One region of the Streptomyces sp. NPDC088147 genome, then DNA from elsewhere that is predicted to be linked to it. Evidence: predicted binding sites of a transcription regulator. Region 1 holds the regulator's gene; the other holds the start of a gene.
What was found. The regulator HrcA, encoded in region 1, represses chaperone genes, less so after heat shock. The targets are predictions, from matches to a motif close to TTNGCACTCNGNNNNNCNGAGTGCNAA.
Positions count from the first base shown of each region.

Region 2: the regulator HrcA is predicted to act here: its motif matches at 2,084-2,110, upstream of groL (chaperonin GroEL).

Region 1 is NZ_JBIUSY010000002.1:429,258-443,992, reverse strand. It holds gene ACIOGX_RS07245 (ribonuclease Z) at 1-317, opposite strand, end outside; gene ACIOGX_RS07240 (histidine triad nucleotide-binding protein) at 323-682, opposite strand; gene ACIOGX_RS07235 (16S rRNA (uracil(1498)-N(3))-methyltransferase) at 870-1,607, opposite strand; gene ACIOGX_RS07230 (nitronate monooxygenase) at 1,604-2,683, opposite strand; gene dnaJ (molecular chaperone DnaJ) at 2,839-3,975, opposite strand; gene hrcA (heat-inducible transcriptional repressor HrcA) at 3,976-4,992, opposite strand; gene ACIOGX_RS07215 (MBL fold metallo-hydrolase) at 5,167-5,895, shown strand; gene ACIOGX_RS07210 (DUF3097 domain-containing protein) at 5,929-6,753, shown strand; gene hemW (radical SAM family heme chaperone HemW) at 6,930-8,162, opposite strand; gene ACIOGX_RS07200 (SpoIIE family protein phosphatase) at 8,327-10,387, opposite strand; gene ACIOGX_RS07195 (two-component system response regulator) at 10,659-11,243, shown strand; gene ACIOGX_RS07190 (AMP-binding protein) at 11,273-13,162, opposite strand; gene lepA (translation elongation factor 4) at 13,498-14,735, opposite strand, start outside.
Region 2 is NZ_JBIUSY010000005.1:509,328-524,062, forward strand. It holds gene ACIOGX_RS20240 (Uma2 family endonuclease) at 1-197, shown strand, start outside; gene groL (chaperonin GroEL) at 292-1,917, opposite strand; gene ACIOGX_RS20250 (cold-shock protein) at 2,303-2,506, opposite strand; gene ACIOGX_RS20255 (ubiquitin-like small modifier protein 1) at 2,875-3,150, opposite strand; gene thrC (threonine synthase) at 3,203-4,504, opposite strand; SAM riboswitch class I at 4,522-4,651, opposite strand; gene ACIOGX_RS20265 (glucosyl-3-phosphoglycerate synthase) at 4,820-5,839, shown strand; gene ACIOGX_RS20270 (hypothetical protein) at 5,878-6,072, shown strand; gene ACIOGX_RS20275 (trehalose-6-phosphate synthase) at 6,235-7,665, shown strand; gene otsB (trehalose-phosphatase) at 7,717-8,559, opposite strand; gene ACIOGX_RS20285 (DUF3263 domain-containing protein) at 8,634-8,921, opposite strand; gene ACIOGX_RS20290 (ABC transporter substrate-binding protein) at 8,933-10,183, opposite strand; partial or broken gene ACIOGX_RS20295 (ROK family protein) at 10,463-11,377, shown strand; gene nagA (N-acetylglucosamine-6-phosphate deacetylase) at 11,539-12,723, shown strand; gene ACIOGX_RS20305 (1-phosphofructokinase family hexose kinase) at 12,891-13,835, shown strand; gene ACIOGX_RS20310 (ketose-bisphosphate aldolase) at 13,896-14,735, shown strand, end outside.

The DNA.
Region 1 (14,735 bases):
GCGTACCGCAGCCGCTCGAAGAAGCGCTGCCCGCTCGCCGGATAGTGCGCGGTGATCTCGTGCGGAACCTGGTCGAGGTTGATCCGCTGGATGACCCCGGCCAGTCCGAGCGAGTGATCGCCGTGGAAGTGCGTGACACAGATGCGGTTGATGTCGTGCGCGGCGACCCCGGCGCGCAGCATCTGGCGCTGGGTGCCCTCGCCCGGGTCGAAGAGCAGACCCTCGCCGTCCCAGCGCAGCAGATAGCCGTTGTGGTTGCGATGGCGGGTGGGCACCTGGCTCGCGGTGCCCAGCACGACCAGTTCCCGTACGGACAAGACGCCTACCCGGGGGGCCAGTTGAAGCCGCGTCCGCCCAGGACATGGGCGTGCGCGTGGAAGACGGTCTGGCCCGCGCCCGCGCCCGTGTTGAAGACGATCCGGTAGCCGCCGCCGTCGGTCTTGTCGTCGGCGGCGACCGCTGCGGCCTCGCGCAGCACATCGGCGGCGACGGCGGGTTCGGCCGCGGCGAGGGTGCCCGCGTCCGGGTAGTGCGCCCGCGGGATGACCAGGACATGGGTCGGGGCCTGCGGGTTGATGTCGCGGAAGGCGAGGGTGGTCTCGGTCTCGCGGACGAGGGTGGCCGGCACTTCCCCCGCGACGATCTTGCAGAACAGGCAGTCCGCCTGCGGTTCTCCCGCCATGGTCCGGGCCTCCTGGGCGCCACTGGTGATCAGTTGAGTACGTCGCATGCTATCCGCTGCGGTCGGGGCGCGCGGCCGTCCCGGCCGATGGCCCGGCGGCCGTCAGGACCAGTGGCCGGTCAGGACCAGCAGCCGGTCAGGACCAGCAGACCGTCAGGACCAGTGACCGGTCAGGACCAGCGGCCCGTCAGGACCAGCGGCCGGTGCGGCCGAGCAGGAGCGCCGTGGCCGCCGTCCCCGCCGTGGAGGTGCGCAGCACGCTGCGGCCGAGCCGGTACGGCCGCGCGCCCGCCTCCGCGAAAGCCGTCAACTCCTGCGGGGACACGCCCCCTTCGGGCCCCACGACCAGCACGATCCGGCCCTCGGCGGGCAGCGGCGCGGTGGCCAGCGGCTCGCTGCCCTCCTCGTGCAGTACGGCGGCGAAGTCCGCGTCCGCGAGCAGCGCCGCGACCTGCCTGGCCGACAGCGCGTCCGTGACCTCGGGGAAGCGGAGCCTGCGCGACTGCTTGCCCGCCTCGCGCGCCGTGGCCCGCCACTTGGCGAGCGCCTTGGCGCCCCGGTCGCCCTTCCACTGCGTGATGCAGCGCGCCGCCTGCCACGGCACGATCGCGTCGACGCCGGTCTCGGTCATCGTCTCGACGGCCAGTTCCCCGCGGTCGCCCTTGGGCAGCGCCTGGACGACGGTGATGCGGGGCATGGGCTCCGGCTCGGTCCGTACCCCGGTGACGGCGACGTCCAGCCGGTCCTTGCCCTCGACCGCCGCGACCGTCCCGTACGCGCCGGTGCCCGCGCCGTCCGTCAGCACGATCTCCTCGCCGACGCGCAACCGCCGTACGGAGACGGCGTGCCGCCCCTCCGGGCCGTCCAGGGTGACCGTACCGATCCGCAGTCCGCCGCCCTCGGTGACGAAGACAGGGGCGGTCACGAGACGTTGCCCAGGCCCGGCATCAACGAGGCTCGGGTCGCTTCGAGTTCACCCTTCAGCACCTCGACCAGCTGTCCCGCGGGCAGCTCGCGGGCCATGCGGTGGCCCTGTCCCGCCCAGAGCGCCATGCCCTGCGGGTCGCCCACCTTGACGGCGGCCTTGCGCAGCCCGGAGGTGAGGTGATGGACCTCGGGATAGGCGGGCGGGGCGTACGGGCCGTGCTCGCGCATGAAGCGGTTCACGAGCCCGCGCGCGGGGCGCCCGGAGAACGCCCGGGTCAGCTCGGTCCGTACGAACAGCGGGTTGGTCATGGCCTGCTTGTGCAGCGCGTGCGCGCCGGACTCCGGGCACACCAGGAACGCCGTGCCGAGCTGCGCCGCGTCCGCGCCCGCCGCGAGCACCCCCGCGATCTGGCCCCCGCGCATCAGCCCGCCGGCGGCGATGACGGGCAGCTGTACGGCCTCCCTGACCTGGGTCACCAGCGAGAGCAGCCCGATGCCCGCGGCGTCGGTGGCCGGGTCGTCGCGGTGCGTGCCCTGGTGGCCGCCCGCCTCGACACCCTGGACGCAGACGGCGTCGGCGCCGGACCACTGCGCGGTCTGGGCCTCCTCGGGGGTGGTCACCGTGACCACGGTGTACGTCCCGGCCTGGGCGAGGGCGTCGAGCGTCGTCCTGGTCGGGCAGCCGAAGGTGAACGACACGACGGGCACCGGGTCGTCGAGCAGTATCGCCAGCTTCGCCTCGTAGCCGTCGTCCCGTCCGGCGTCGGGGTCGCCGAGCGGTGTCTCGTACCAGGTCGCCTCACCGGCGAGCTGGTTGCGGTACACCTCCACGGCCGCGTGGTCGGCGTAGCGGGGCTGCGGCATGAAGAGATTGATGCCGAAGGGCCGGGCGGTCAGCCCGCGCAACTGTTTGACCTCTTCGTACATGCCGTCCGCCGTTTTGTACCCGGCGGCGAGGAACCCGAGACCACCGGCCTCGGAGACGGCCGCGGCCAACTGCGGACAGGAGGCGCCGCCCGCCATGGGGGCCTGCACGATCGGATACCGGCAGAGATCGGTCAGTGCGGAGGACATGCAGGCATCGTGCCATGCCTTGTATGACAGCTACGAATCGGTGCCGCGTCGGGCATGTGACAGAGGAATGCGCGGCGGATCACGGGCGTCAGGCCGGGGGACCACGCGAATGGCCCGGGGAGCGGTCCCCGGGCCATTCGCCGAAACCCGTACCGTCAACGGCCGTTGAAGGCGTCCTTCAGCCGCGAGAACAGCCCCTGCTGGCCGGGCTGGAACTGGCCGGTGGGCCGCTCCTCGCCGCGCAGCTTCGCCAGCTCCCGCAGCAGGCGCTCCTGCTCCGGATCCAGCTTCGACGGGGTCATCACCTCGACGTGCACGATCAGATCGCCCCGGCCGCCGCCCCGCAGATGCGTGATGCCCCGGCCGTGGAGCGGGATCGACTGACCCGACTGCGTGCCGGGACGTACGTCGATCTCCTCCAGCCCGTCCAGCGTCTCCAGCGGGCATTTCGTGCCCAGCGACGCCGCGGTCATCGGGATGGTGACCGTGCAGTGCAGATCGTCTCCGCGCCGCTGGAACACCGCGTGCGGCAGCTCATGGATCTCGACGTACAGATCACCGGCGGGACCGCCGCCGGGCCCGACCTCGCCCTCGCCCGCGAGCTGGATACGCGTGCCGTTGTCGACCCCGGCCGGGATCTTGACGGTGAGCGTACGGCGGGACCGGATCCGGCCGTCACCCGCGCACTCGGGGCACGGCGTCGGCACGACCGTACCGAAGCCCTGGCACTGCGGGCACGGCCGCGAGGTCATGACCTGGCCCAGGAAGGACCGGGTGACCTGCGAGACCTCACCGCGGCCGCGGCACATGTCACAGGTCTGCGCCGAGGTGCCCGGCGCCGCGCCCTCGCCCGAACAGGTCGTACAGACCACGGCCGTGTCGACCTGGATGTCCTTGGTCGTACCGAAGGCCGACTCGTTGAGGTCGATCTCCAGCCGGATCATCGCGTCCTGGCCGCGCCGCGTCCGCGACCGCGGGCCGCGCTGCGACGCCGTACCGAAGAACGCGTCCATGATGTCGGAGAAGTTGCCGAAGCCACCGGCTCCGAATCCGCCCGCGCCCCCGCCTCCGCTCTGCGAGAGAGGGTCGCCGCCGAGGTCGTAGACCTGCTTCTTCTGCGGGTCCGACAACACCTCGTAGGCGGCGTTGATCTCCTTGAAGCGCTCTTGCGTCTTGGGATCGGGATTGACATCCGGATGCAGCTCGCGGGCGAGCCTGCGGAATGCCTTCTTGATCTCGTCCTGAGATGCGTCGCGGCGCACGCCGAGTACGGCGTAATAGTCCGTGGCCACTTACGACTCCGCCAGGATCTGTCCGACGTAACGTGCCACTGCGCGTACCGCTCCCATCGTTCCGGGGTAGTCCATGCGGGTCGGTCCGACCACGCCGAGTTTGGCGACTGCCTCGTCGCCCGAACCGTAGCCGACCGCGACGACGGACGTGGAGTTGAGTCCCTCGTGGGCGTTCTCGTGCCCAATACGTACGGTCATGCCCGGGTCCTTGGCCTCGCCGAGCAGCTTGAGGAGCACCACATGCTCCTCCAGCGCCTCCAGCACCGGCCGGATGGTCAACGGGAAATCGTGTCCGAAGCGGGTGATGTTGGCGGTACCGCCGATCATCAGCCGCTCCTCGGTCTCCTCGACCAGGGTTTCGAGCAGGGTCGCGAGCACCGTGGTGACGGTCCCCCGGTCCTCCTGCTCGAAGGAATCGGGCAGGTCCTGCACCAGCTGCGGGACGTCCGCGAAGCGACGCCCGACCACCCGGCTGTTGAGCCGGGCCCTCAGGTCCGCCAGCGAGGTCTCGCCGAAGGGCGCGGGACAGTCGATCATGCGCTGCTCGACCCGTCCGGTGTCCGTGATCAGGACGAGCATCAGCCGGGCGGGCGCCAGCGCCAGCAGCTCCACATGCCGCACCGTCGAGCGGGTCAGCGAGGGGTACTGGACGACGGCGACCTGCCGGGTGAGCTGCGCCAGCAGCCGTACCGTACGGCCCACGACATCGTCGAGGTCGACGGCTCCGTCCAGGAAGTTCTGGATGGCACGGCGCTCCGGCGAGGACAGGGGTTTGACCCCCGCCAGCTTGTCGACGAAGAGCCGGTATCCCTTGTCCGTCGGGATACGGCCCGCGCTGGTGTGCGGCTGGGCGATGAAGCCCTCGTCCTCCAGCACCGCCATGTCGTTGCGGACGGTCGCCGGGGAGACACCGAGCTTGTGCCGCTCGGTGAGCGCCTTGGAGCCGACCGGCTCCTCCGTCCCGACATAGTCCTGGACGATGGCGCGCAGCACCTCCAGCCTGCGTTCGCTGAGCATCGCGCACACCTCCAGCTCTCGTCCGTCGTTCCGGCTTTGGCACTCGCTCTGGAGGAGTGCCAGCACTCCCCCAGCCAGTGTACGGCCGTGGGGTACACCGCTAGCAAGAGCAGCCGACCACGCTACCCCGGCATCGCGCTGGTCGTTGCCGGTAGCGTCCCGTAGCGTCCCGGTATGAACGTGCCCACGAACATCCCCTGGGAAGAGTCCGGATGGGAACGTCTCGCCCCGAGGGTGGGGCGGCTGCGGCTGCCGGGGTGGGACGCGACGACCGGACTGGCCGTCGGCTCCGACGCGGCACTGCTGTACGACACGGGCTCCACGCTCCGCGAGGGCGCCGGGATCCGGGCCCGGATGCCCCTGGGCGGCCGGTGTGTGACCCATATCGCGCTGAGCCACCCGCACTTCGACCATGTGCTCGGGACGGCCGCGTTCGCCGGGGCCGAGGTATACGGGGCCGCGGGCGTGGCCGAGCTGCTGACCGGGGACGCGACGGGCCTGTACGAGGACGCCGTGCGCCACGGGGTCGCCGCCGGGGAAGCCGCCGAGGCGGTCGGTCTCCTGGTGGCGCCCCGGCACGCGGTCTCCGGGGACGTGACGCTGGACCTGGGCGGCCTCGGGGTCGTGCTCGTGAACGCCGGGCCCGGTCACACCGCCCACGATCTCGCGATGCTGGTGCCGGGCTCCCCTCCGGTGGTGTTCTGCGGCGACCTGGTGGAGGAGTCCGGCGAGCCGCAGGCGGGCCCCGACGCACTCCCCGCGCGCTGGCCGGCGGCCCTGGACCGGCTGCTGGCGCTGGGCGGCGAGGACGCGCTGTATGTGCCGGGGCACGGAGCGGTGGTGGACGCGGCGTTCGTCCGGGCGCAGCGGGACGCGCTGGCCGCGCGTGCAGGGGAGTCGTAGCGCCCGTGCCGCGCCCGGCCTATCGTCTTGCGAATGCGCAGCTACAGCCCTGATCTGACGCCCCCGTGGAAGAAGTCCGCACCCGCCCCGGAGGTGCCCGCCGAGCCGGATCTGGTGGTCGAGGAGGTGTCGACGGGCTTCTGCGGCGCGGTGATCCGCTGCGAGAAGACCGCCGAGGGTCCGACGGTCACCCTGGAGGACCGCTTCGGCAAACACCGGGTCTTCCCGCTGCTGCCCGCGGGCTTCCTGCTGGAGGGCCGGCCGGTCACCCTGGTCCGCCCGGCGACGGCGGCCCCGTCCCGCCCGGCCCGCACCGCCTCCGGCTCGGTGGCCGTCCCCGGGGTCCGCGCACGCGTGGCCAGGGCGGGCCGCATCTACGTGGAGGGCAGGCATGACGCCGAGCTGGTCGAGAAGGTGTGGGGCGACGATCTGCGCGTCGAGGGCGTGGTCGTCGAGTACCTGGGCGGCATCGACGACCTCCCCGCCATCGTCACCGAGTTCGCCCCGGCCCCGGACGCGCGGCTCGGCGTCCTGGTCGACCATCTGGTACCGGGCTCGAAGGAGTCCCGTATCGCGTCCGCGGTGACCGGCGCGGACGTCCTGGTGGTGGGGCACCCCTATATCGACGTCTGGGAGGCGGTGAAGCCGTCCTCGGTGGGCATCGCGGCGTGGCCGGCGGTGCCGCGGGGGGAGGACTGGAAGACGGGCGTGTGCCGCGCGCTGGGCTGGCCGGAGAACACGGGGGCGGCGTGGCAGCACATCCTCTCGCGGGTACGGACGTACAGAGACCTGGAGCCGGCGCTGCTGGGCCGGGTGGAGGAACTGATCGACTTCGTCACCGCCGGCGGTGACGTGTGACGGGACCGTGCCCGTCCCGGCCCGCCGCGTAGGCGACATCGTTCGCCGGTGCGGGCAGGCGGAGCCCGCCGGTTCGCGGACCGATTCGCGTCCGCTTCGGGGTCGCCGCCCGCACACGCCACGGGGTGCGGTGCGGGCACGCGCCGTGCCCGTACCCCGTGTCACGCGCGCCGCCGTCAGTCCACCAGGTCCCTGACCACCGCGTCCGCCAGCAACCGCCCCCGCAGCGTCAGCACCGCCCGCCCCTCCTCGTACGGCCCCCGCCGCAGCAGCCCGTCCCCGACCGCACGCCCCGCCGCCGCCAGCCCCGCGGGGGCCAGCAGAGACAGATCGCAGCCGTCGGACAGCCGCAGCTCCAGGAGGATGCGCTCCACCCTGCGGTCCTCCGCCGCCAGGATCTCCCGCCCCGCGCCCGGCGACCGTCCCGACGCCAGCGCCGCCGCGTACGCGCCCGGATGCTTCACGTTCCACCAGCGCACGCCCCCGACGTGACTGTGGGCGCCCGGACCCGCGCCCCACCAGTCCGCGCCGCGCCAGTACAGCTCGTTGTGCAGACAGCGGGCCGCTTCCGAGGTCGCCCAGTTGGACACCTCGTACCAGGAGAAGCCCGCCTCCGCCAGCATCTCGTCCGCGATCAGATACCGGTCCGCGTGCTCGTCGTCGTCCGTCATCGGGACCTCGCCGCGCCGGATGCGCCGGGCCAGCTGGGTGCCCTCCTCCACGATCAGCGCGTACGCGGAGACATGGTCGGGCCCGGCCCCCACCGCCGCCGCGAGCGACGCGCGCCAGTCGTCGTCGGTCTCCCCCGGCGTGCCGTAGATCAGATCGAGGTTCACGTGCTCGAAGCCCGCCGCGCGCGCCTCCGCGACGCACGCCTCGGGCCGTCCGGGGGTGTGCGTACGGTCCAGGACCTTCAGTACGTGCTGCTTCGCGCTCTGCATCCCGAAGGAGACGCGGTTGAACCCGCCCTCCCGCAGGGCCGCCAGATACGCCGGATCCACGGACTCCGGATTCGCCTCGGTGGTGATCTCGGCGTCGTCCGCGAGCCCGAACTCGTCGCGGATCACCCCCAGCATCCGTACGAGATCGGCCGCCGCGAGCAGGGTCGGCGTACCGCCGCCGACGAACACCGTGCGGACCTGCCTCGGATCGTCGCCCAGCACCTTCCTGGCCAGCCGGACCTCGTCGGCGAGCGTCTCCGCGTAGTTGTCACGGGAGGCCAGGACACCGCCCGAGCCGCGCAGCTCGGTCGCCGTGTACGTGTTGAAGTCGCAGTAGCCGCAGCGGGTCGCGCAGTACGGAACGTGCAGGTAGAAGCCGAGGGGCCGGTCCGCCGCGCCCGCGAGGGCGTGCGGGGGCAGCGCGCCGGTCTCGGGCATGGGGTCACCGTCGGGCAGTGCGGAAGGCATACCCCCAGTGTCCCGTACGCGACAGGTGGACCGGCCGGCGCCGGCCGACACCAGTCGGAACCGGTCGACAGGTGGACCGGCCGGCACCGGTCGGCACCGGTCGACGGGTGGACCGGTCGGCGCCGGTCCACCCGGGTCCCGGTCGCGTACGGGACGCGTCCCGCTCAGGTCGCCTGGAGCACCAGCAGCGCCACGTCGTCCTCCGGCGGTGTCTCGTCGAAGTCGTGCACGGTCTGCCGTATCCGCTCCGCGACGCCCTGCGCCGTCAGCCCCACGCACCCCGCGAGGGCCCGCGCCAGGCCGTCTCCGTCGTCGAGCATCCGCCGGCCGGAGCGGCGCTCCGTGACGCCGTCGGTGACGCAGAGCAGGGTGTCGCCGGGCTCCAGGTCGAAGGTGCTGCTCTCGTACGCGACCTTCTCCACGACCCCGAGCAGCAGCTGCGGCTCCGCCGCCGCGCGTACCGTCCCGTCCGGCCGCAGGAGCAGCGGCAGCGGATGGCCGGCGCTGGCGAGGGTGCACCGTACGGCGCCGCCCGCGCCCGGGAGCGGCATCAGTTCGCCGTACAGCAGGGACAGGAAGCGGGCCTGGCCGCCCTCGGACGGTGACGACGGCGTCGCGGACGGGGAGGACGCCACGGACGCCACGGACGCCACAGACGCCGCAGGCGGAGAGGACGGAGCCGACGGAGAGGACGCGGCGCCCCTCAGGGACGCGGACTCGGCCGCCTCCGTCGCGTCGTCCAGGAGCAGCCGGTTCAGCCGGTCGAGGACCGCGCCCACGCGGTAGCCCTCGCGGGCGAGCAGCCGCAGCCAGGGGCGGGCCAGGCCGGTGACGACGGCGGCCTCGGGACCGCTGCCCTGGACGTCGCCGAGCATGAAGCACCAGCGGTCGCCCGGCGGGCACGGGAAGACGTCGTAGAAGTCGCCGCCCGCCAGACCGTCGTCGCTCGGCTCGTACACCAGCGAGCTGGCGATGCCCGGGATGCGCGCCACCTGGCTGGGCAGCAGACCGCGTTGCAGGACCCGGCTGATGGTGACCTGACGGGTGTAGCGGCGGGCCGCGCCGATCGCGAGGCCGACGCGGCGCGCGAAGTCCTCGATGAGCGCGGTCACTTCGTCGGGGACCGGGTCCTGTCCCGGCCTGCCGAGCACCAGTGTGCCGAGCGCGCGCCCGTTCGCGACCAGTCGGCAGGCGAGCACCGCGCCGGGTCCGGCGCCGGAACCGGTCCCCGCCCCGGAGCCCTCGCCCGGCCACGGCATCCGCACCGGGCCGCCCCTCGGCGAGACCGGCAGCCGTGGCGGCTCCTTCTCCAGGATCCGGCGCAGCGGCTCGATCCCGGCCTCGTCCGCGTGCCAGACCCGCGCGAGCCGGGGCGCCGCGCCCTGCTGCCCGCCCTCGCCGTCCAGCCAGACCGCGCACCACTCCGCGAGCCGTGGCACCAGCAGCTGTCCGGCGAGCGCCGCGACGAGATCCTCGTCCAGCTGCCCGGCGAGCAGTTCGGACGCCTCGGCGAGGAACGAGAGGGCGCCCCGGCCGGTCCACTCGGGGTCGTCGCGCACCGTACGACGGGTCGCCGGCGCGAGGATCTCGGCGGCGCGCAGCCCGCGCCGCAGGGCGGGCTCGGTCCCCTGGTCCTGTCCCGGGTCCCGGCCCGCGAGCGGGAGGCGCGCCCAGACGGTCTTGAGCCCGGAGCGATAGGTGATGCCCCAGCGCTCGGCGAGCGCGGCGACCAGCTGGAGCCCGCGTCCGTATTCGGGGGTGCCGGCCGGTCCCTGCCCCGCCGGGTCGCTCTGTATGGCGCGCGCGGGGTGGTGGTCCGAGATCTCCAGGACCAGCGCCGCGGGTTCCTCGTCCTCTCCCGCCGGAGTCCCCGGGACGTCCTCGCCCGGGTCCTCGAGCCGGCAGAGCAGCTCGACGGTGGTGCCCGCGTGCACCACCGCGTTGGTGACGAGTTCGTCGACGATCAGCACCGCGTCGTCCGCGAGCAGATCGGTGCTGTGTTCCCCCGGGGAGCAGCCCTCGTCGCCCTGGCAGAAGGTACAGGTGGTGAGCAGCCCGAGGCTGGTCCAGTCCGCGAGCGCCGCGCGGGTGAAGCGGCGCGCGGCGGACGGGGCGAGCGGGTTGCCGGGCAGACTGGTACGTGATGTCGACCGCGTGTCCCTCCGTAATGGCACCTGGGATGCCGGGAGATGAAGGGTCTCGCGCGGGATCGGAATGCGCCCCACTGCGGCTCCTGATCCGGTTCTGACGTTGTGCCGCTTACGATCCCGACAGAGTGACAGACGGAGCCCGGTCATACGCGCCGAGTCATGGAAGTGGACAAGATTTGACCATGAACCGGAAGCTCGCCTGCCATATGTGCGGTGGTACGGGTGAGAAGCGCGGCCGGCTGGGCGGCGACACGAGGAAACCGCCGAAACGGCGTGCCAAAACGCTTCGCGCAGAGCATTCTTGCCTCCCTGGCCGGAACACGGGGGGCCGGACAAGGGGAGCGGGATGAGCAGGACAACAGCCACCACGGACCGCGCGAGCATCCTTCTCGTCGACGACCTGGAGGACAACCTCGTCGCGCTGGAAGCGGTCCTCGCCTCGCTGGACGAGCCGCTCGTACGGGCCCGTTCGGGCGAGGAGGCCGTCCAGGCGCTGCTGCGGGAGCCGTTCGCGCTGATCCTGCTGGATGTCCGGATGCCCGGCATGGACGGCTTCGAGACCGCCTACCGGATCAAGCGGCTCGACCGGGCCAAGGACATTCCGATCATCTTCCTCAACGGTCCGGAGTCCGACAGCGGTTATGCCTTCCGGGGCTACGCCACGGGGGCGGCGGACTTCCTGACCAAGCCCTTCGATCCGTGGATGCTCCGCGCCAAGGTCAGCGTGTTCCTCGATCTGCACCGCAAGAACCGCCAGCTGGAACGGCTGCTGGCCCGCGAGCAGGAGCACCTGGGGGAGATCACGGACCGGCTGGCGTCGATCGAGGACGAACTGCGCGGGGGCGACCCGGCCGTCCTCGACTCGGTGGGGAAGCAGCTGGCCCGCATCGGGGAGACGCTGGACGAACTGCGGCGCGGCCGGGGCCAGTAGACCGCTGGACCCCGGCCGGACGGCCGTCCTCAGGACTCCCGGGAGCCCGCGTACATCTCCTCGATCAGGTCCTTGTACGTCCGCTCCACCACCGGCCTCTTGAGCTTGAGGCTCGGCGTCAGCTCGCCGTGCTCGATGTCCAGATCGCGCGGCAGCAGCCGGAACTTCTTGATGGTCTGCCAGCGCTGGAGGCCCTCGTTGAGCCGCTTCACATAGCCGGCGATGAGCCGCTCGACCGCCGGGGAGGCGACGACCTCGGCGTATGTCCTGCCCGCCAGGCCGTTCTCGGCGGCCCAGCCGAGGATGGTGGGCTCGTCGAGCGCGATCAGCGCCGTACAGAAGTTACGGTCCGCGCCGTGCACCAGGATGTTGGAGACGAACGGGCACACCGCCTTGAACTGGCCCTCGACCTCGGCGGGGGCGATGTACTTGCCGCCCGACGTCTTGATGAGGTCCTTCTTGCGGTCGGTGATCCGCAGATAGCCGTCGGGGGACAGCTCGCCGATATCGCCGGTGTGGAACCAGCCGTCGGGCTCCAGGACCTCCGCGGTCTTCTCCGGCAGCCCGTGATATCCGGCCATGATCCCCGGGCCGCGCAGCAGGATCTCGCCGTCGTCGGCGATCCGTACCTCGGTGCCGGGCAGCGGCTTGCCGACCGTGCCGGTGCGGTACGCCTCCCCCGGGTTGACGAAGCTGGCGGCGCTGGACTCGGTCAGGCCGTAGCCCTCCAGGATGTGGATCCCGGCGCCGGAGAAGAAGTACCCGATGTCGGGCGCGAGCGCGGCGGAGCCGGAGACCGCGGCGCGCAGCCGGCCGCCGAACGCCTCGCGCAGCTTGGCGTAGACGAGCGCGTCCGCGGCCTTGTGCTTGGCGCCGAGCGCGAACGGTACGGAGGCCGTGCCCGTACGCCGGAAGTTGTCCTGGGAGACCTTGGCGTACTCGCGGGCGACCCCGGCCGCCCACTGGAAGATCTTGTACTTGGCGGCGCCGCCGGCCCGCGCCTTGGCCGCCACCCCGTTGTAGACCTTCTCGAAGATCCGCGGCACGGCCGCCATATACGTCGGCTGGACCACCGGCAGATTCTCGATGATCTTGTCGACGCGCCCGTCCACGGCGGTGACATGCCCGACCTCGATCTGCCCGGAGGTCAGCACCTTGCCGAAGACATGGGCGAGCGGCAGCCACAGGTACTGGACGTCGTCCTTGGTGATCAGTCCGGTGCCGGCGGTGGCCTTGGCCATGTACGACCAGTTGTCGTGCGGCAGCCGGACGCCCTTGGGCCGGCCGGTGGTGCCCGAGGTGTAGATCAGCGTGGCGAGCTGGGTGGCCGTGATGGCACCGACGCGTTCCTTGACCGCCTCCGGGTGGGTGACCAGATACTCCGTGCCGCGCGCCTCCAGATCGGCCAGGGAGAGCACCCAGCCCTCCGGGTCGCCCTCGGCGGGGAGCGCGTCGGCGGCGTCGATCACGACGACATGCGCGAGACGCGGCAGCTCGGAGCGGCGTTCGCGCGCCTTGGCGAGCTGGGCGGCGTCCTCGGCGATCAGGACCCGGCTCTCGGAGTCGGCGAGGATGTACCCGGACTCCTCGGTGTTGGTCGAGGGGTAGACCGTGGTGGTCGCGGCGCCCGCGCACATCACTCCGAGGTCGGCGAGGATCCACTCGACGCGGGTGGACGAGGCGAGCGCGACGCGCTCCTCGGGCCGTACGCCCAGCGCGATCAGACCGGCGGCGATGGCGTACACCCGCTCCGCGGCCTCGCTCCAGCTCAGGGAGCGCCACTCGTCGGGGCCCTGGCCGGCCGGCGCGGGTACGGGGAAGCGGTAGGCCTCCGCGTCCGGCGTGGCGCTCACGCGCTCAATGAAGAGGGTCGCCACGGAGGGCGGCCGGTTCTCGATCAAGTTCTGTGTGTCGCTCACGACATCCTCCGGGCCCGCGGCAGCGCTGCGTGACTGACCTGATTTGTGTGACTGGCGAGTAACTAACCGACGAGTAACTAGGATCAGTGATCAGACTAGAGGCCACCCGCCCGGTACGTAAGGGGCAACGGGGCGCCGCTTCAAAACGAGCCCGCCCCAGGGGGCGCGGGTGACGCGAACGGGCCCCTGCGCCACGGCGCGGGGCCCGTCCTGTCCGTGGATCAGCCTCATCCGTGGATCACGCTCGGCTGCTTCTGCCGCGTCCGCTGCTGCTTTCGCCGCTTTCGCCGCTGCTGCTGCTTCTGCCGCATCCGCTACTGCTTCTGCTACTGCTTCTACTTCTTCGCCTTGCCGCCGGACTCGTCGCTGGAGAGCACCGCGATGAAGGCCTCCTGCGGGACCTCCACACTGCCGACCATCTTCATCCGCTTCTTGCCCTCCTTCTGCTTCTCCAGCAGCTTGCGCTTCCGGGAGATGTCACCGCCGTAGCACTTGGCGAGGACGTCCTTGCGGATGGCGCGGATCGTCTCGCGGGCGATGACCCGGGAGCCGATGGCCGCCTGGATGGGCACCTCGAAGGCCTGCCGCGGGATCAGCTCGCGCAGCTTGGCGACCAGCCGCACGCCGTACGCGTACGCCTGGTCCCGGTGGGTGATGGCGGAGAAGGCGTCCACCTTGTCGCCGTGGAGCAGGATGTCGACCTTGACGAGCTGGGCGGTCTGCTCGCCGGTGGGCTCGTAGTCGAGCGAGGCGTAGCCCCGGGTCTTGGACTTCAGCTGGTCGAAGAAGTCGAAGACGATCTCGGCGAGGGGCAGTGTGTAGCGGATCTCGACGCGGTCCTCGGAGAGGTAGTCCATGCCGAGCAGGGTGCCGCGACGGGCCTGGCACAGCTCCATGATCGAGCCGATGAACTCGCTCGGGGCGAGGATCGTGGCCCGTACGACCGGCTCGTGCACCGAGTCGATCTTGCCCTCGGGGAACTCGCTCGGGTTGGTGACCGTGTGCTCCTTGCCGTCCTCCATCAGCACGCGGTAGACCACGTTGGGGGCGGTGGCGATCAGATCGAGGCCGAACTCGCGCTCCAGCCGCTCCCGGATCACATCGAGGTGCAGCAGCCCCAGGAAGCCGACACGGAAGCCGAAGCCGAGGGCCGCGGAGGTCTCCGGCTCGTAGACCAGGGCCGCGTCGTTGAGCTGGAGCTTGTCGAGGGCGTCGCGCAGCTCGGGGTAGTCCGAGCCGTCCAGCGGATAGAGGCCGGAGAACACCATCGGCTTGGGGTCCTTGTAGCCGCCGAGCGCCTCGGTCGCCCCCTTGTTGAGGGTGGTGATCGTGTCACCGACCTTGGACTGCCGTACGTCCTTCACGCCGGTGATGATGTAGCCCACCTCACCGACACCCAGGCCGTCGGCCGGGGTCATCTCCGGCGACGAGACCCCGATCTCCAGCAGCTCGTGGGTGGCGCCGGTGGACATCATCCGGATCCGCTCACGCTTGTTGAGCTGGCCGTCGATGACACGTACGTAGGTGACGACACCGCGGTAGGAGTCATAGACGGAGTCGAAGATCATCGCGC
Region 2 (14,735 bases), on a different contig from region 1:
GCGACGGTTACGCAGCCACCGGCATCCCCGTCTATCTCCTCGTCGACCGGGACGCCGAAGAGCTGGTCGTCTACACCGAACCGCACAAGGGCACATACCTGAGCCGCGCGTCACACTCGTACGGCGCCACGGTCAAACTCCCCCACCCCGTCTCCATCACCCTGGAAACCGAGAAGCTCAAGGACTACACCCGCTGACGAAGCCTCACGGAAAAGCCCGAGGGCGGCACCCCCGCGAAGGGGTACCGCCCTCGGTCACTTCAGACCATGGACCAGGTCCGAGCCGTCAGGCTCAGAAGTCCATGTCACCGCCCGGCATGCCGCCGCCGGCCGGGGCCGCGCCGGCCTTCTCCGGCTTGTCGGCGATGACAGCCTCGGTGGTGAGGAACAGCGCCGCGATGGAGGCGGCGTTCTGCAGGGCAGAGCGCGTCACCTTCGCGGGGTCGATGATGCCCTCGGCGATCATGTCGACGTACTCGCCGGTCGCGGCGTTCAGGCCGTGACCGATCGGCAGGTTGCGGACCTTCTCCACCACAACGCCGCCCTCAAGACCACCGTTGACGGCGATCTGCTTGAGCGGGGCCTCCAGCGCGAGCTTGACGGCCTGCGCGCCGGTCGCCTCGTCGCCCGTCAGCTCAAGCTTCTCGAAGACCGAGGAAGCCTGGAGCAGAGCCACGCCACCACCGGCGACGATGCCCTCCTCGACGGCGGCCTTGGCGTTGCGCACCGCGTCCTCGATGCGGTGCTTGCGCTCCTTGAGCTCGACCTCGGTCGCGGCGCCGGCCTTGATGACGGCCACGCCGCCGGCCAGCTTCGCGAGGCGCTCCTGGAGCTTCTCGCGGTCGTAGTCCGAGTCGCTGTTCTCGATCTCGGCGCGGATCTGGTTGACCCGCCCGGCGACCTGGTCGCTGTCACCGGCACCGTCGACGATGGTGGTCTCGTCCTTGGTGATGACGACCTTGCGGGCGCGGCCCAGCAGGTCCAGGCCGGCGTTCTCCAGCTTGAGGCCGACCTCCTCGGAGATGACCGTGCCGCCGGTGAGGATGGCGATGTCGTTGAGCATGGCCTTGCGGCGGTCACCGAAGCCCGGGGCCTTGACGGCGACGGACTTGAAGGTGCCACGGATCTTGTTGACGACCAGGGTCGACAGCGCCTCGCCCTCGACGTCCTCCGCGATGATCAGCAGGGGCTTGCCCGACTGCATGACCTTCTCCAGCAGCGGAAGGAGGTCCTTCACGTTGCCGATCTTGGAGTTGACGATCAGGAGGTACGGGTCGTCCAGGGACGCCTCCATACGCTCCATGTCGGTGGCGAAGTACGCCGAGATGTAGCCCTTGTCGAAGCGCATGCCCTCGGTGAGCTCAAGCTCGAGACCGAAGGTCTGCGACTCCTCGACGGTGATGACGCCTTCCTTGCCGACCTTGTCCATGGCCTCGGCGATCAGCTCGCCGATCTGGGTGTCGGCGGCGGAGATGGAGGCGGTCGAAGCGATCTGCTCCTTGGTCTCCACGTCCTTGGCCTGCTCCAGCAGGGCACCGGAGACGGCCTCGACGGCCTTCTCGATGCCGCGCTTGAGGGCCATCGGGTTGGCGCCGGCGGCCACGTTGCGCAGGCCCTCGCGGACCAGCGCCTGGGCGAGCACCGTGGCGGTGGTCGTACCGTCACCGGCGACGTCGTCCGTCTTCTTGGCGACTTCCTTGACCAGCTCGGCGCCGATCTTCTCGTACGGGTCCTCGAGCTCGATCTCCTTGGCGATGGACACACCATCGTTGGTGATCGTGGGGGCGCCCCACTTCTTCTCGAGGACGACGTTCCGGCCCTTGGGGCCAAGGGTGACCTTGACGGCGTCGGCGAGCTGGTTCATCCCGCGCTCGAGACCGCGCCGTGCCTCCTCGTCGAACGCGATGATCTTGGCCATGTGAAGTGGTCCTCCCGGACGGATGGGGTCTCCCCTGCTCGAACGCAGTTGAGAGCTTGGGGAAGGATTGCTCACGGACCGTGCTGGCGCCCGCGACGGACGGCCTGAGAGCCGGGCGGTTCCTTGCCCCACCGGCTCTTCGGGCCTCACCGACCCGGTCCTTAAGTTGTCACTCTCACTTGCAGAGTGCTAACGCCAATGATTAGCACTCGACCCCCGAGAGTGCAAGCTCCCATGACCCCCGCCGCCCGGTGCCCGCGCCGCCCATGACCATGGAGACGGGGGCACCGGGAACGCCCGAAGGGTCCGCATCCCCTGTTCGGGATGCGGACCCTTCGGCGTGAGTACGTGTACGTCAGTGCGTCGGTGGCCGATCGCGCCGGGATCAGACGGCGAGCTTGACCATGTCCGCCTGCGGACCCTTCTGGCCCTGCGAGATCTCGAACTCCACTCGCTGACCTTCTTCAAGGGTGCGGTAACCGTCCATCTGGATCGCGCTGTAGTGGACGAATACATCCGCACCACCGTCTACCGCGATGAAGCCGTAGCCCTTCTCCGCGTTGAACCACTTGACGGTGCCCTGAGCCATGCCTAACTCCCCTATTACTGGCCCTTGCACGGGGCCACACTTCGCGCCGGAACGCGTCGACCGCGGCTGAATGTATCTGCCCAACTGCCCTCTGCAACAGGTCAATCGGACGAGAATTCTGGGCATGGCCGAACACACATAGAGATGAATTCCCAGCGTTCCAGGGCAAGTCGGGCCGGGCAAAGCGCACCTACGGCGCATACGGCACTCCGACATCGGCCTCATGTTGTCGCGTTCTCGCATGCCTTCGACGGCGGCGACAGCGGGGCGTTCCCATACTGTACCCCGCTCAACCATGTAGAACGGCCCCCTCCGCTTCTCTCACGGAGGGGGCCGTTCCAGTCACAGAGCGGAGCAAATCCGGCGCGTCAGCCTCCGGCGACCGCGGGGATGATCGAGACGCCGGCGCCGGCCGGGGTGGCGGTCTCCAGGCCCTGCTCGAAGCGGACGTCGTCGTCGTTCACGTACACGTTCACGAAGCGGCGCAGCTTGCCCTGGTCGTCCAGGACGCGGCCGGCGATGCCCGGGTGGTCGGCCTCCAGGGACTGGATGACCTCGGAGAGGGTCGCCCCCTCGGCGGCGACCTCGGCCTTGCCGCCGGTGTACGTACGGAGAATGGTGGGGATGCGGACGTTGACGCTCATGGTGGTGTTCTGCCTTCCGTCTTCCGAAACGTCGGAAACGTCGTGGTGGTCGTCAGCTGCCGGCCAGGCCGGCGTCGCGGAACGCGTCCAGGCTCGGGCGGATGGTCGCCGTCGGGCCCGTCGTCGGGGCGACGGCGTCGAGCGTCTTGAGGCCGTCGCCGGTGTTCAGGACGACGGTGGTGAGCGCCGGGTCGAGGACACCGGCCTCGATCAGCTTCTTCGTCACGCCGACGGTCACACCCCCGGCCGTCTCCGCGAAGATGCCCTCGGTGCGCGCCAGCAGCTTGATCGCGTCGACGATCTGCTCGTCGGTGACGTCCTCGACGGCGCCGCCGGTACGGCGGGCGATGTCCAGGACGTACGGGCCGTCGGCCGGGTTGCCGATCGCCAGGGACTTGGCGATGGTGTCCGGCTTCTGCGGCCGTACGACGTCGTGTCCGGCCTTGAAGGCGGTGGACACCGGCGAGCAGCCCTCGGCCTGGGCGCCGAAGATCTTGTACGGCTTGTCCTCGACCAGACCGAGCTTGATCAGTTCCTGGAGACCCTTGTCGATCTTCGTGAGCTGCGAGCCCGAGGCGATCGGGACGACGATCTGGTCGGGCAGCCGCCAGCCGAGCTGCTCGCAGATCTCGTACGCCAGCGTCTTGGAGCCCTCGCCGTAGTACGGGCGCAGGTTGACGTTGACGAAGCCCCAGCCCTCGCCGAGCGGGTCGCCGATCAGCTCGGAACAGAAGCGGTTGACGTCGTCGTAGTTGCCCTCGATGCCGACGAGTTCACCGCCGTACACCGCCGCCATGACGACCTTGCCCTGCTCCAGGTCGTGCGGGATGAAGACGCAGGAACGGAAGCCGGCGCGGGCGGCGGCGGCGCCGACGGCACCGGCCAGATTGCCCGTGGAGGAGCAGGAGAGCGTGGTGAATCCGAAGGCGCGGGCGGCCTCGACGGCGATGGCGACGACACGGTCCTTGAAGGAGTGCGTCGGGTTGCCGGAGTCGTCCTTGATGTGGAGGGAGCCGGTGACGCCCAGTTCACGGGCGAGGTTGTCGGCCTTGACGAGCTTGGTGAAGCCGGGGTTGATGTTGGGCTTCGTGGCCACGTCGGCGGGGACGGGCAGCAGCGGCGCGTAGCGCCAGATGTTGTCCGGGCCCTCGGCGATGCGCTTCTTCAGCTCTTCGGGGGTGCCGCTCGGCAGGTCGTACGCGACTTCGAGCGGCCCGAAACAGTCGGCGCAGGCGAAGATCGGTCCGAGGTCGAAGCGCTGTCCGCATTCGCGGCACGAGAGTGCGGCGGCGGGTCCGAGATCAACGGCGCCGGTGTCGGAGCCGGTGTTCTGTTCGGCGGTCTGCACAGCCATGGAGGCGAGGCCCTTTCTCCTCATCTTCCTCGCGACGTACTTCGCCACGAGACGGAATTGGCACCTTCCCCACCGTGACCTCGAATGGTCGGCGGGAGGGTTGCCGGGACTTCAACGGGCCGTTCCCTCAGTCCCTCTGGATGAGCGCTATGGCACCGGACCCGGGGTCCGGTGCGTTTTTCCACGTAACGACCCCCGGCATGCGTGGGTCATTCGTGTTGTTCAAGACTGTAACCGAAGGAACGGACGGTTGAGATAGTGGTCCGCACCGCGAGATGGATCACGTTCATGGCACACGCACAGGGAGTACCGACCGTGCTGGAAGAGGTGGAGCACTGGCTGACCAGGCGTTCCTGGTCCGTGGCCGACCGCCCGCTCGACCGGCTGATGGTGGCGAAGGCCGCGCGCGGGACGACGGTGAGTGTGGTCCTTCCGGCGCTGAACGAGGAGGAGACGGTCGGCGAGATCGTGTCCGTGATCCGGCGCGAACTGATGGAGCGGGTGCGGCTCGTCGATGAACTGGTGGTGGTCGATTCCGGTTCCACCGACCGTACGGCCGCGGTCGCCGAGGCGGCGGGAGCGCGCGTGGAGCACCGGGACGCGATACTGCCGCGGCTGCCGGCCCTGCCCGGCAAGGGCGAGGTGCTGTGGCGGTCGCTGCTGGTGACGAGCGGCGAGGTCGTGTGCTTCGTGGACGCCGATCTGCGGAGGTTTTCGGCCGATTTCGTGTCGGGGATCGTGGGGCCGCTGCTGACCGACCAGGACGTGCAGTTCGTCAAGGCGATGTACGACCGCCCGCTGCTCCAGCCCGCGGCTGGACACCCCGGTCAGGGAGACCGGGAGAGCCAGGGTGGCCAGGGGAGCCAGGAAGGTCGGGGGAGCCAGGGCGGTCAGGGCGGGCGCGTGACCGAGTTGGTGGCCCGGCCGCTGCTCAATCTGCACTGGCCCCGGCTGGCCGGTTTCGTACAGCCGCTCGGTGGTGAGTACGCGGCGCGGCGCTCGCTGCTGGAACGGCTGCCGTTCCCCGTCGGGTACGGCGTGGAGCTGGGGCTGCTCGTGGACGCGCTGCACACGGCGGGTCTCGACGCGCTGGGGCAGGTCGACGTCGGGGTGCGGATCCACCGCCACCAGGACGAACGGGCGCTGGGGCGGATGGCCGCGGCGATCTACCGTACGGCGCAGCTGAGGCTGTCCCGGGCGCACTTGGTACGGCCGGAGCTGACGCAGTTCGAGCGCGGCGAGCACGGTTTCGTGCCGCGTACGCACGCGGTGGACACGGAGGAACGGCCGCCGGTGCGGGAGATCGCGGAGTACACGGCCGGACGCGCGGCGTAACGGAGTGCGATCATGTGAATTATCTAGATTGCCCGGTTATGGGCATGAATCATGTGTGGGCTGGAGCGCTGACCGGGCCGCTGGCCGCCGCCGTGCACGCGCACCTGGCCGAGGCGGGAATGGCCGGGGCGGGAAGCGCCACCGAGCGACTGTGGCTGCTGGGCGGGGTGGTGCTCGCGCTGAGCGGCGCCGGGGTGGTCGCGCTGGCCGCCCTGCGCGGCCGTCGGGACTGACGGCGGTGGCGCCTCCGTGACGGTGGCGGGGCTGACGGCGGTGGCGTCCCCGTGACGCCGGCGGGACTGACGGCGGTGCCGCCTCCGTGACGGTCGACACAGCCGCCGACATGGCCGCGTCCGTACGTTTGAGCGTTTCCGTGACGGGCTAGGTTTCGGCACATGGTTACCGAGCCGCCCTCCCAGGCCCAGGTCCTCGTCGCGTCCAACCGCGGCCCCGTCTCGTACACGCTGCGCGACGACGGCGCGCTGGAGGCCAAGCGGGGCGGCGGCGGGCTGGTGTCCGGCCTGTCGGCCATCGGGCAGGACGCGGACGCGGTGTGGGTGTGCGCGGCGCTCGGGGACGGCGACCGCGAGGCGGTACGGCGCACGGGCGGCCGGCTCGACACCGGCGACACCGGCGGCCAGCGGGTACGGATGCTGGGCATCGCGCCGGAGGTGTACGCGGACGCGTACAACGGCGTCGCCAACAGCGCGCTCTGGTTCGTCCACCACCTGCTCTACCAGACCCCGCTGGAGCCGTCGTTCGGCCCGGAGTTCCGCGCGCGGTGGGCGTCGTACGAGACGTACAACCGCGCCTTCGCGGAGGCGCTGGCCGACGAGGCGGCCGACGGCGCGGCCGTGCTGGTGCAGGACTACCACCTGGCGCTGGTGCCCGGGATGCTGCGCGCCCTGCGCCCCGACCTGAGGATCGGGCACTTCTCGCACACGCCCTGGGCGCCGGTGGACTACTTCCGGCTGCTGCCCGACGACATCGCGCGCCAGCTGCTGCGCGGCATCCTCGGCGCGGACCGCGCGGCCTTCCTGACGCACCGGTGGGCAAACGCCTTCACGGCGTGCTGTACGGAGCTGCTGGGCGGCACGGGCAACACCGCGATCGGTGTGCACGGCCTCGGCGCGGACGGCGACTTCCTGCGCGAGCGCGCGCACCGCCCCGACGTGGACGAGCGGATCGTCACCCTGCGCGGGCAGATCGGCCGTACGAGCGCGGGCGAGGAGCGGAAGACCATCGTCCGGGTGGACCGTACGGAACTGTCGAAGAACATCGTGCGCGGGCTGCTCGCCTACCGGCTGCTGCTGACCGACCGTCCCGAATGGCGCGAACGCGTCGTCCATGTCGCCTTCGCCTACCCGTCCCGGCAGGACCTGGCGGTCTACCGCGAGTACACCGCCGAGGTCCAGCGGGTGGCCGACGGGATCAACGCCGAGTTCGGCACGGAGGGCTGGGTCCCGGTCGTCCTCCATGTCCAGGACGACTTCGCCCGCTCCCTGGGCGCCTACCGGCTGGCGGACGTGGCGCTGGTCAACCCGATCCGCGACGGCATGAACCTGGTCGCGAAGGAGATCCCCCTCGTCTCCGAGCGCGGCTGCGCGCTGGTGCTGTCGCGGGAGGCGGGGGCGTACGAGGAGCTGGGCGAGGACGCGCTCGTGGTGAACCCGTACGACATCAGCGCCACGGCGACGGCCCTCCACGAGGCGCTGACCATGCCGGCCGCCGAGCGCGCGGAACGCGCCAAGCGGCTGGCCGCGGCGGCGACGGCGCTGCCGCCGAAGCAGTGGTTCCTGGACCAGCTGACGGCGCTGCGCGCCTGACGGCGCCCGACGCGCCCGGGGGGGCTCCGGACCGGGCGCGCCGGCCGTCTCTCAGGCCATCGCCTCCGCCAGCGCGGCCAGGAAGTCCGCCAGCGCCGCCGGTCCCGGCAGCAGCAGGTCGGCGCGCTCGGCCAGTTCGGGTACTTCCGTGCCGCTACAGATCAGCAGGCCGTGGCAGCCGTCCGAGCGGAGCTTCTCCACCGCCGCGTAGGCCGGGAGGTCGCCCAGGTCGTCGCCCGCGTACAGGACCGTCCTGGCGCCGACCTCGCGTACGTACTCCAGCAGTGCCACGCCCTTGTCCACGCCGGGCGGGCGCAGCTCCAGGACCATCCGGCCCGGTTCGACGATCAGGCCGTGGCGGGCCGCCAGTTCGGTGAGCGGGTCGCGCAGGGCGTCGAAGGCGGCCTGCGGGTCGGAGGCGCGGCGGGTGTGGACCGCGACCGCCTGGCCCTTCTCCTCGATCCATGTGCCGCGCCAGGCACCGAACCGGTCGAGGACGCCGGGGAGTTCGGCGCGGGCCGCCGCGACGCCCTCGTGCGGGGTGGGGGTGTGGACGGAGCCGGAGACGGCGTCCCAGCGCTCGGCGCCGTAGTGGCCGAGGACCACGAGATGGTCCAGGCCCGGCACTCCGGCGAAGCCGCCGTACCGCACGGCGACCCCGGCCGGGCGGCCGGTGACGACCGCGACCGACGCGACGTGCGGCGCGAGCGCGGCGAGGGCGGGGACGGCGCGCGGGTGCGCGCGGGCCTGTTCGGGGTCGGGGACGATCTCGGCGAGGGTGCCGTCGAAGTCGAACGCGACGACGGCCTCGCCCGGCCGCGCGAGGAGCGCGGCCAGAGCGTCGGCGCCTGCGGGGGTGGCCGGTTTCGGCAGGGGGTACGGGGTGCTGCCCATGCCCCCGAGCCTATCGGCGCCCGCCGCCGCGGGGGGCCTGTCCGGCCAATGGGGCTTCCCCGGCGGCCTCTGCCCTAACGGCGGCGGCGCTTCTCGTCCCTGATCCGCCGCAGCCTGTTCACCGTCACCGGGTCGTGCTCCAGCGCCAGCGGATCGTCCAGCAGCGCGCCCAGCAGCTGGTAGTAGCGGGTCGGCGACAGGCCGAGCCCCTCCCTGATCGCCCGCTCCTTGGCGCCGGGCCCCGGCCAGCCGCGCCGCTCCATGGCGAGTACGGCGCGGTCCCGCTCGGACAGCCCCGAGGGCTCGGCGGGAGCGGCGGGACCGCCGGGCTCGGCGGACTCGGCGGGCTCAGGCGCGGTCATATGACCACACGCTACTCGGCGGCCTCGGCCGCCGCCGCGTCCCTGGCGATCCCCCCGAGGACGTTCGACGGGCTGGCGCCGGGCTCGACGGCCTTGCCGATGTTCTTCTTGAAGCTCTCGCTCACGCTCGCCCACGAGTTCTTGCCGTACGGGAGCAGCTCGGAGGTGGGCAGCGCGTCCAGGAACTTGCGCAGGTCCCCGTACTGCGGGTCCGCCGCCATCGCCTCGTTCGCGCTGTAGGTGACCGGCAGCAGGTCGTACTGCGCGGCGAAGGACATCACGTTCTTGTCGTCGTACGCGAAGTCCAGGAACGTGCCGATCGCCGTGCGGTGGCCGTTCTGCTTGAAGGCCATCATCCAGTCGGCCACGCCCATGGACGCCTTGGCCTTGCCGTTGACGCCGGGCAGCGGCACCATCCCGACCTTGACGCCCTGCTTGGCGGCCTCCTCCATCAGGGAGGGATGCCCGTTGAGCATGCCGACCTGACCGCTGGTGAACGCCTTGAACGCGATGGCGCGGTCGAGCTTCCCGGGGGCGACGGGGCCGGTCAGCCCCTTGCCGACGAGCTGCTTCTGCAACCACTCGAACGTCTTGATGTTCTGCTGCGAGTCGATGTTGTACGAGCCGTCGGCGGTGTCCGTGTAGCCGCCTCCGCCGCTCAGCAGCCACATCAGGGTCTCGCCCTGTGCCTCCTCGGAGCCCAGCGGCAGCGCGAACGGCGTGGTCACACCGATGGACTTGAGCGCCTCGGCGTCGGCCTGGATGTCGTCCCAGTTCTTCGGGGCGTCGAGACCGGCCTGGTCGAAGAGCTTCGTGTTGTAGAAGAGCAGCCGGGTGGAGGCGACGAACGGCAGTCCGTACTGGACGCGGTTGACCTTGCCGGCGTCGGAGAGCTGGGAGAGGAAGTTCGCCTGCGTGGGGACGGAGAGCACTTCGTCGGCCGCGTAAAGCTTGTCCTGCTTCACGTAGTTGGCGTACGAGCCGACCTGTGCGATGTCGGGCGCCTCGCCCTCCTCGACCATCGTGGCGACATCGCTGTCGACGGTCTTCCAGGGGCGGACGTTGACGTCGACCTTGATGCCGGGGTTCTTGGACTCGAACGCCGAGGCGAGCGCGGACCAGTACTTCTCCGAGGAGTTCTCCGAGTTGGTGCCGTAGTCCGCGGCGACGACCTTGAGGGTGACCTCGTCCTCGGACCCTCCCGTGCTGCCGCAGCCGGCCAGCGCCATCGTCATGCCCCATGCGGCTATCGCCGCGGTCATTCCCAGATAGCGCTGTCGCACGGCTGTGTTCCCGCCCTTGTTCTTCGATTGCGCGTAAGGCCCCGGTCGGTCCCCCGTGACGCACTGTTATAGAGGCAAGTGATTTTCCCTCATCCGGAGGTTTGGGGTCCACCTGGGGTTGATCTCACTTGGGCAACGCCTGTCCCATCTGGGCAACGCCCGTCCCATCGCTCATCCGGGTCGCGCGTTTGTATGGAGACTCAACAATCCGGGACAGTGGACTAGACCTTTCAAGGGTCTACGCGCGAGACTGTTCACGTGAGACACGTCATCGCCCTGGATGTGGGCGGCACCGGCATGAAAGCCGCCCTGGTGGGGGCGGACGGCGCGCTGCTGTATCAGGCGCGGCGGGCGACCGGCAGGGAGCGCGGGCCCGAGGCCGTCGTGGAGACCGTCCTCGGCTTCGCCGCGGACCTGCGCGCGTACGGCATCGAGCACTTCGGCGAGAGCGCCGTCGCGGCCGGGGTCGCCGTGCCCGGCATCGTCGACGCCGAGCGCGGTATCGCGGTGTACTCCGCCAACCTCGGCTGGCGCGACGTACCGATGCGCGATCTTCTCGGCGCCCGGCTCGGTGGCGTGCCCGTCGCGCTCGGGCACGACGTGCGCACCGGCGGGCTCGCCGAGGGGCGGCTCGGCGCGGGCGGGGGCGCCGACCGGTTCCTGTTCGTGCCGCTGGGCACGGGGATCGCCGGGGCCATCGGCATCGCGGGCACCATCGAGGCCGGCGCGCACGGGTACGCGGGCGAGATCGGCCATGTCGTGGTCCGTCCCGACGGGCCCGACTGCGGCTGCGGGCAGCGCGGCTGTCTGGAGACCCTCGCCTCCGCCGCGGCCGTGACCCGCGCCTGGGCGGCGGCGAGCGGCGACCCGGAGGCGGACGCCGCCGACTGCGCGAAGGCCGTGGAATCCGGCGACCCCGCGGCGGTACGGGTCTGGCTGGACGCGGTCGACGCGCTCGCCGCCGGACTGGTCACCGCGCTCACCCTGCTCGACCCCCGGACGCTGATCATCGGTGGCGGTCTCGCCGAAGCCGGGGAAACCTTGTTCACACCCCTGCGGGCGGCGGTCGAGAAGCGGGTGACGTTCCAGAAACTGCCCGAGATCGTCCCGGCGGCCCTCGGTGACACCGCCGGCTGTCTGGGCGCGGGGCTGCTCGCCTGGGACCTGCTCGCCGCCGCCGGGTTCCCCGCCGACGCACGACCCGCCGACGTACGCCCCACCGAAACGCGACCCACCGAAACGCGACCCGCGGAAGCCCGACCCGCGGAAGCCCGACCCGCCGACGACAACGACCCGCCCGCCGACGATCCACTCGCCACGGAGGTATCCGCCTGATGGCCGCTAGCGCCCCACGCGCCGCGCACGCCGCACGCACCCCACGCGCCGACAGCACCGTTCTCACCGGCGCCCGGGTGGTGCTGCCCACCGGAACCGTGGACGGCGGGCGGGTGATCATCGAGGACGGCCGGATCGCGGGCGCCGCCCGCGACGACGCCGCCTCGCTGGATCTCTCCGGCCACTGGATCGTCCCCGGCTTCGTGGACATGCACAACCACGGCGGCGGCGGCGCCTCGTTCACCTCCGGCTCGGTGGCCGACGTGCTCAAGGGCATCCGCACGCACCGCGAGCACGGCACCACCACCCTCGTCGCCTCCACCGTCACCGGCGAGATGGACTTCCTCGCCCACCGCGCCGGCTTCCTCTCCGAGCTGGTCGAGCAGGGCGAGCTGGCCGGGATCCACTTCGAGGGCCCGTTCATCTCGCCCTGCCGCAAGGGCGCCCACAGCGAGGCGCTGCTGCGCGACCCCGACCCGGCCGAGATCCGCAAGCTGCTCGACGCGGCGCGCGGCACGGCCAGGATGGTCACGCTCGCCACCGAACTGCCGGGCGGCATCGACTCCGTACGGCTGCTCGTGGAGCACGGCGTGATCGCCGCCGTCGGCCACACGGACGCGACGTACGAGCAGACCATGCGGGCCATCGACGCGGGCGCGACCGTCGCGACGCATCTCTTCAACGCGATGCCGCCGCTCGGACACCGCGCCCCGGGGCCGATCGCCGCGCTGCTGGAGGACGAGCGGGTCACGGTCGAGCTGATCAACGACGGCACGCATCTGCACCCCGCGGCCCTGGAGCTGGCCTTCCACCGCGCGGGCGCGGACCGGGTCGCCTTCGTCACGGACGCGATGGACGCGGCCGGGTTCGGCGACGGGCGCTACCAGCTCGGCCCGCTCGCGGTCGAGGTCAAGGAGGGCGTCGCGCGGCTGGTGGAGGGCGGCTCGATCGCCGGCTCCACGCTGACCCAGGACATCGCGTTCAAGCGGGCGGCGACGGTGGACCGGCTGCCGGTGGAGGACATCGTCCAGGCGATCTCCGCCAATCCGGCGCGGCTGCTGGGCGTGTACGACAAGGTCGGTTCGCTGGAGCCGGGCAAGGACGCGGACCTGGTGGTCCTGGACGAGGAGTTCTCGGTCAAGGGTGTCCTGCACAAGGGCGAATGGGTAATTGAACCCCAGTAGGTCCATTAAGCGGCACGTCATCCGATTGCACCGCAAACCAGAAGAAAGCCATACGAAGGCGGTCGGCTCGGGGTCTGGGCCTACCGCCTTCTGTTTGGCATGATCGCTCCGGTAATCGGCCGAGCGGATATCGGCCACATGAGCGCGTTTTCCCGGGGGTGCGACGGATGATCGTGACGGTCACGCTCAATGCCGCGCTGGACATCACCTACCGCACCCCCGAGCTGATCCCGCACACGACGCACCGCGTCAGCGAGGTCGTCGAGCGCCCCGGCGGCAAGGGCCTGAACGTCGCACGGGTGCTGTCGGCGCTGGGCCACGAGTCGGTGGTGACGGGGTTCGCGGGCGGCCGGACGGGCGACGTGCTACGGGAACTGCTCGCCGGCTGCGGCCCCGAGGGCTCCAGGGGCCGGCCGGCCGACGCCCTCGTACCGATCTCCGGGTCCACCCGCCGCACGCTCGCCGTCGTCGACGAGGCCAGCGGCGACACCACCCAGCTCAACGAGCCAGGCCCGACCGTCTCGTCCGGCGAGTGGTCCGCCTTCCTCGCCACGTACGAGCGGCTGCTCACCGGCGCCGACGCCGTGGCCCTGTGCGGCAGCCTGCCGCCCGGCATCCATGTCGGCGCGTACGCCGAACTGATCCGCCGGGCCCGTGCGGCGGGCGTGCCGACGCTCCTCGACACCAGCGGCGAACCGCTGCGCCGCGGCGTCGCCGCCCGCCCCGATCTGGTCAAGCCGAACGCCGACGAACTCGCCCGGCTCACCGGCTCCCGCGAGCCGCTGCGCGCCGCGCGCGACGCCCGCCGCCGCGGCGCGCACGCCGTCATCGCCTCGCTCGGACCCGACGGCATCCTCGCGGCCACGCCGGACGGTCTCTGGCAGGCGACCCCGCCCGCGCCCGTGAAGGGCAACCCGACGGGCGCGGGCGACTCGGCGGTGGCCGGGCTGCTCTCGGGTCTCGTCGAGCAGCTGCCCTGGCCGGCCCGGCTGGCCCGCGCGGTCGCGCTGGCCACGGCGACGGTCCTGGCGCCGACGGCGGGCGAGTTCGACGCGGAGGCGTACGAGGAGCTGCTGCCGCGGGTGACGGTCACGGAACACCCCGGGCCGTAGCGCCGGAACCGATCCGCGCGCTGGAAGAACTGTCCGCGCGCTGGAAGAACTGAGGGACACATGCCACTCGTCAGCACCGGTGAACTCGTCACGGCCGCCAGGGCCGGGAACCACGGGATCGCCGCGTTCAACGTCATCACCCTGGAGCACGCCGAGGCGATCGCCACCGGCGCCGAGCGGGCCGGGGCGCCCGCGATCCTCCAGATATCGGAGAACGCGGTGACGTTCCACGGCGGCGACCCCGGCGCGGTCACCGCCGCCGCGGCGGCCGTCGCCCGCGCCTCCTCCGCGCCGCTCTCCCTCCATCTCGACCATGTCGAATCGGCCGCGCTGCTGCGGGCCGCGCCCGGGGCCGGCTTCAGCTCGGTGATGTTCGACGCGTCGAAGCTGCCGTACGCGGAGAATCTCGCGGCCACCGCCGAAGCCGTGCGCTGGGGCCATGACCACGGCATCTGGGTCGAGGCGGAGCTGGGCGCGGTGGGCGGCAAGGACGGCGAGCCGTCCCTCGACGCACACGCCCCGGGGGTACGGACGGATCCGGCCGAGGCGGTCGTCTTCGTGGCCGAGACCGGCGTGGACGCGCTGGCCGTCGCGGTCGGCTCGTCCCACGCGATGACGCACCGCACGGCCGCCCTGGACCACACCCTGATCGCCACGCTGCGCGACGCCGTCCCCGTACCGCTGGTCCTGCACGGCTCGTCCGGTGTCCCGGACGAGGAGATCCGCCGGGCGGTCGCCTCCGGCATGGTCAAGATCAACGTGGGTACGGCCCTCAACACCGCCTTCACCGGCGCCGTACGCGCGTACCTCGCGGCGCACCCGACGACGGTGGACCCCCGGAAATACCTCGTCCCGGCTCGCGAGGCGATGGCCGGGACGGTGGCGGACTTCCTGCGGGCG